Regions from separate parts of the Chitinophaga sp. W2I13 genome, predicted to be linked through region 1. Evidence: riboswitches for the same ligand, from Rfam matches in the RefSeq annotation. Region 1 holds a riboswitch; the other holds the start of a gene.
The links. A riboswitch is a leader RNA that binds a small molecule or an ion and turns the genes downstream of it on or off. The one in region 1 is predicted to bind S-adenosylmethionine.

Region 1 (3,133 bases):
CAAACAGGCCGACCTTTACTTTTTATCATTCCTGCCGGATCTGCGGTCGCTGCAGGTAAATGTGTTTGATCCATTGGACCCCTGAAATAAAATATCTCATTCATTTATTCGTCTACTTTATAAACACATCCTTATTATGTCTGATTCATCTATCCAGCCCTTATATACAATCCTCGGTGCAGGAGGTATTATTGCTAACGAACTGGCAGCCGAACTGGTGCGTCATCAGAAACGGGTACGCCTCGTAAGCCGGTCGCCAAAATACATTGAAGGCATCTCCGACCTGGTGCCGGCCGATATTACTGATGCCGCTCAAACAAAGAACGCCGTGAAAGATAGTGCCATCGTATTTCTTACAGCCGGTCTCCAATATAATATCAAAGTATGGTCTGATGCATGGCCAAAGATCATGACCAATGTAATTAATGCCTGCAAGGAAGCCGGTGCGAAGCTCATTTTCTTCGACAACGTATATTCTTACGGGTTAGTAAACGGACCTATGAAAGAAGATACGCCGTATCATCCCTCTAGTAAGAAAGGAACGATCCGTGCAGCCATTGCAACCCAGTTAATGAACGAGGTAAAGGCCGGTGGCCTTACGGCTACCATTGCAAGGGCGGCCGACTTCTACGGACCCGGCGCAGATAAAACCGGCTTCCTGAACCTGCTGATCATCGATAAGTTCCGGAAGAACAGCAATGCCATGTGGCTTGGAAAAGACGATCAGACACATAGCTATACCTTTACGCCGGATGCTGCCAAAGGATTGTTCCTTCTTTCACAGGACGATAGTTCCTGGAACCAGGTATGGCACCTGCCGACCGCCAACCCGGCGCCGGACGGCAACGGATATATAAATATAATTGCCACCCAGATGGGGGTGAAACCTAAATATATGAAGCTGGGCAGTTTTATGCTGACCCTCTCGGGATTGTTTGACACTACCATCCGGGAAATGAAGGAAATGCTGTACCAGAGTAACTATCCTTATATCTTCGACTCTACAAAGTTTGAACAACACTTTAAGGTGAAACCTACTTCTTATGAAGAAGGAATCCGTTTAACACTGGCACATAAATAATAGTCTACCGGTTTAGTAGGAAAATAAATTTGGAAGTTATTTTTTCTGTCTTATCTTTGCACCAGTTCTTTAAATAGCTTATCAAGAAAGGAGGAGGGACATGGCCCGACGATACCTTAGCAACCATCACTGTGCAAACAGTGAAAGGTGCTGCATCCATCCCGGTTTACGGACCAGGAAAGATAAGTCAGATCAATAGTTTTACATTATATTATTCTTACGATAATAGAAAACTCATCTGGCTCCCAGGTGAGTTTTTTTTATGCTCCCACCTTTTTGATATGCTCATTTAACGGACCTGTTTAACCAATTTTTCATCAAACTAAAAATCAAACAAAGATGAGCACTATCACTGAACTGATCCATTCTATTCCCGTAGATCCGCAAACAGGCGCTATTGCAGTTCCTATTTACCAGACATCTACTTTTGTGCAAACAGCACCCGGTGTAAATAAAGGATACGATTATGCGCGGTCAAATAATCCTACCCGTGAAACCGCAGAAAAGATCATTGCGAAACTGGAAGGCGGCGCTACTGCATCTGCTTTTGCCAGCGGCCTGGCAGCAATCGACGCGGTAATCAAGCTCCTGAAATCAGGCGATGAAATTGTAGCGGTAGATGATATTTACGGCGGCGCTTTCCGGCTGTTTAATAAAGTATATGAGAAGTTTGGTATCAAAGTAAACTATGTAGATACCTCCGATACACAGGCGGTATTCAACGCCATCACACCGGCCACGCGCCTGATCTGGCTGGAAACGCCCACTAATCCAACGCTGAAGATTTCAGATATTGCGGCTATAGGCCGCATTGCAAAAGCGCATAACTGTTTGTTTTGTGTAGACAATACCTTTGCCTCCCCTGTGCTGCAAAAGCCCTTGCAGCTGGGCGCCGACCTGGTGATCCACAGTGCTACCAAGTACCTGGGCGGCCACAGCGACCTGATTGCGGGCGTGGTAGTGGCTAAAACATTACAACTGGGAGAGGAGATTAAATTTTATCAGAATGCCTGCGGCGCTATTCTTTCCCCGTTCGACAGCTTCCTGCTGATACGTGGTATTGAAACATTGCACTTGCGTATTAAGCAACATGGCATTAATGCGCAGGCCCTGGCGGAATACCTGGAAAAACACCCGGCAGTAGATAAAGTGTTTTACCCGGGATTGCCATCGCACCCGGGCCACGAGCTGGCAAAGCAGCAGAGTAAAGGGTTTGGAGGAATTATATCTTTTACCTTGAAAGATGACAGGGCCGAAGCGGCAACTGCGTTTGTTACAGCTACGCATTACTTTAAACTGGCAGAAAGCCTCGGAGGCATCAAAAGCTTATTGTGTCATCCCGCGGCGATGACCCATAAATCCATTCCCGCAGAAAAGAGAAGAGCGGCAGGCGTAAGCGATAGCCTGATCCGTTTATCAGTAGGACTTGAAGAAACCGCCGATCTGCTGGCCGACCTGGAGCAGGCGTTTACGAAACTGCCGGCGCCCGCCCCCGCAGAAAACGTGTTGTCAGCATAGCAGCAACATTGTCGCCCGTCGCATTGAGGATTGTAGCCAGCGGATCTACCAGCGTGCCTATAATCATCAGCGGCGGGAGTGCTTCTATGGGAAACCCGTAGATGCTCATCACCAGCAGTTCGCCAATGTAGCCGCCATTAGGAATACCGCCTTCCACGATGCTGGCTATAACAGTAACGCCTAGTGCCATTAAAATGATGGGGACGCTGTCGAAGCCCTTTCCGAACATGGCAAACACCACGGCCATTTTTATGATGGAAGAAATGCTGGAGCCATCTTTATGCAGGGTAGCGCCCAATGGCACTACCACGTTGCCGATATCGCGTGGAACGCCCATCCGCTCTACTGCGTGGAGATTAGCCGGAATAGTGGCAATACTGCTGCCGGTACCAACCGCGGTAAGGGTGGGTACAATATTGTTCTTCCAGAAAATTTTTATACCCGGTATACCACCGGCAACAAATGCGTACGCACTGAAGCCAACAATAAAATATACAACGCCAAAGCCGTAGTAAATACCGAGAGAGTGTGCAT
Region 2 (3,133 bases), 6.1 Mb from region 1:
TTTTTTTGGATTTTAAAAAGATGAAGGGAGATAAAAGCGGGTATATCCGTTTCTATCTCCCTTTCATCTTTTAAAAATCTAAAAGTAAAAATCAAGCCAATCAGTATAATCAGCGTAATCAGCGCCCAAGACAATTTCCGCATCGCCGAAGGCGAGGCGCCCTCCTCACACCCCCGCGATGATCTTCGCTCCTATGGCGCAATGCAGGCACTTCTTCTCGTCGCAGTAGTGTTGCTTCAGCTGCAACAAGGCTTGCGATTCCATAGCGCTTTCCTGGGTTACGCCCAGCCGGCTCCAGCTGTTGGTGATGTGGTTCTTTTCCGGCGGCAGCTGTTGCAGGAAATGCAATGCTTTTTCCTGGTAATATTTCCCGTTCTTATCCTGTCCGTACAGGAACAGCAATGGCAATACCGTGTTGATCAGGATGCCCTGCACCGCCTGTTTTCCCGGCCGTTGTGTGCGGGCCACGGGTTGCCCGAAGCGGTAGTGCGTATGCCAGTACGCCGACGGCTGTACGAAGAACAGCTGTTCCAGCGCTGTTACGTCGGGGGCTTCCAGTATGCGGGAAAACAGGTGGGGAGATTGCTGCAAAAGCGCCGCAAAAGTCGCCAGCCGCATGGTAGGAAAGGCGGCAGGCCGCATCCGCAGCCAGTTCCATTGGTGAGCGGGCATAGGACTTAGCCGGAACTTGTGTTGCAGGTGCCCGTAAACATCCTGTAACTGCAACGCATATCCGTCTGTTTGGGGCGCTTCCAGCATACCTGCCTGGCCAAACAGCAGGGCCTCCAGCTGAAGCAACAGGTGCCGGTACCGCATCAGCATTTTGTAGGGCAGCGACTGTGCCACCTGCAGGAACGGTAAGGTATTTACGGGCGTGCCATAACTTTGCGCTACCGCCCAGTAACACACCTCTTCCCAGTTGTAGCGATTATGCTGCAGCCAGGCCCGCAGGCTGCCGATCTTACGTTCCCAGCGCTCTGCCAGCAAGCGTTCCTTCCAGCTAAGCCAGATGAGGGGCGGCACCCGCGCAGCATGCGGGGCACAGGGAACAAAAGGCGACAACCGCCGCAGCTCCTCATACCGCTGCAGGAGCAACTTGGGAATATGCTGCTGCAATTCCAGGCAGGGGGCCTCGCCCATTCCTACGGCGGGCATATCGTGTACAAACACCACATGCAGGATAATTCGCCCGTATTGCGGATTATGCTGGTGCCCATGCCGGAACCAGTCGGATGTACGCAGGTGCAGCTCCACCTGGCCTACCCATAAAGTAGCCCCGATCCTGATTTTTGCGGCCGAAAAATCCGGCCCGCCATTGTGGTTGTGACTACCGGGAAACAAGACCTGTACTGATTCTCCGCCGGTAGTGGTTAGATGATCCTGCTTAAATAGCCGGAATGCCCAGATATGCTGGAACAGCTCTTCTGAGAGCAACGGGTTAACAAACATAAGAGATATGGTTGGGTACAAAATAATATCATCCAAAGGTAATAAAACATCGATTAATAAATAAAATTCAGCTCCAATTTGGAAATCTGCTCAAAGTCATATTACCTTTGCGCCAGTTCTTACACATCACTTATCCAGAAAGGCGGAGGGACTTGGCCCTGCGATGCCTTAGCAACCTTTCCTGATTATTATAATCGGGAAAAAGGTGCTAATTCCTGCCCCGGTGCAAATCGGGGAAAGATAAGTTGGCAGAGATAATACTTCACAGAGATATATAACTTTCTAAAGGAGCTCTTCCAACAAACGGGAGAGCTTTTTTTATGCCCCTTCCCCACCCTTTTCATGGATTTGTTGTTGTTTAAGTTGATCTTTAATGATATCGTTGCAGTTGGCAATTGTGCACATTGAACATCATTAAAAATAATTTATAACATGAAAACAGCTACACAACTGATTCATAGCATCCCGGTAGACGAACTGACAGGCGCCATTTCTGTGCCTATCTATCAAACGTCCACCTTTGTGCAGGAATCACCCGGCATCAATAAAGGCTTTGAGTTTTCGCGGGCAAACAATCCCACGAGAAAAGTGCTGGAAGACCTTATCTGCAACCTGGAAGAAGGGTTTGCCGGATTTGCGTTTGCCAGCGGTATGTCGGCCATAGATGCGGTGCTGAAGCTGTTAAAGACCGGCGATGAGATCATGGCCGTGGAAGACACCTACGGTGGCATCTTCCAGATCTTTAATCACATGTTTGAACGCTTTGGCATCAAAGTGAACTTTGTAGATACCAGCAACCTCGATAAAGTACTGGCCGCCATCACGCCCAATACAAGGATCATCTGGCTGGAATCCCCTACCAATCCTACTTTGCGCGTATCTGATATTAAATCTATCAGCAAAATTGCTAAACAACATAACATCCTGCTGGCGGTAGACAATACCTTCAGCACACCATTACTGCAACAGCCGCTGACACTGGGCGCCGACCTCGTTATCCACAGCGCTTCCAAATACCTCGCAGGACACTGTGACGTAATTGCCGGCCTCGTAGTCGTAAACTCAAAAACACTGGCAGACCAGATCCGGTACAACCAGAATATTTCCGGCAGTATCCTCAGCCCGTTTGAAGCATGGCTCACCATACGCGGTATTGAAACATTATACCTGCGCCTGGAAAAACAATGCAGCAACGCCAACGCCATCGCCAATTGGCTGGCCACACACCCCGCTGTGGATAAAGTATTTTATCCCGGACTGGCTACTCATAAAAATCATCACATTGCCCGTAAACAACAAAAAAATTACGGCGCACTGGTAAGCTTTTCCCTGAAAAGCGACAATATCAAAAACGCTATACGTATCGTAAACGCCACCAAATTATTTAAGCTGGCAGAAAGCTTTGGCGGCGTGAAAAGCATGCTGGCCCATCCGGCCACCATGACGCATCGTACCATACCGGAAGAATTCCGGAGAAAAACAGGTCTGCAGGACTCCTGCATCCGTTTATCAGTAGGCATCGAAGATGCTGATGACCTGATCAACGACCTGAAACAGGCGCTGGATAAATTAAACCATCCGGCCGGCAAGCAAATTACTGTTTTACAATAGCCGTCGGCGGTTAGCACACCACTTTCAATGTTCAGAACCTGATCATCTCTGTACAGCGAAAGACTGACCCCTA

Region 2: linked by a shared signal. The riboswitch ahead of QFZ48_RS04410 (trans-sulfuration enzyme family protein) and the one ahead of QFZ48_RS29660 (trans-sulfuration enzyme family protein) in region 1 are both predicted to bind S-adenosylmethionine.

Annotation. Positions count from the first base shown of each region.
Region 1 covers NZ_JBNPWD010000001.1:7,248,201-7,251,333, reverse strand. Annotated here, with positions in the region: gene QFZ48_RS29670 (YdcF family protein) at 1-85, shown strand, start outside; gene QFZ48_RS29665 (NAD-dependent epimerase/dehydratase family protein) at 137-1,081, shown strand; SAM riboswitch class I at 1,157-1,270, shown strand; gene QFZ48_RS29660 (trans-sulfuration enzyme family protein) at 1,421-2,599, shown strand; gene QFZ48_RS29655 (dicarboxylate/amino acid:cation symporter) at 2,550-3,133, opposite strand, start outside.
Region 2 covers NZ_JBNPWD010000001.1:1,099,545-1,102,677, forward strand. Annotated here, with positions in the region: gene QFZ48_RS04405 (DUF2851 family protein) at 166-1,449, opposite strand; SAM riboswitch class I at 1,577-1,696, shown strand; gene QFZ48_RS04410 (trans-sulfuration enzyme family protein) at 1,882-3,060, shown strand.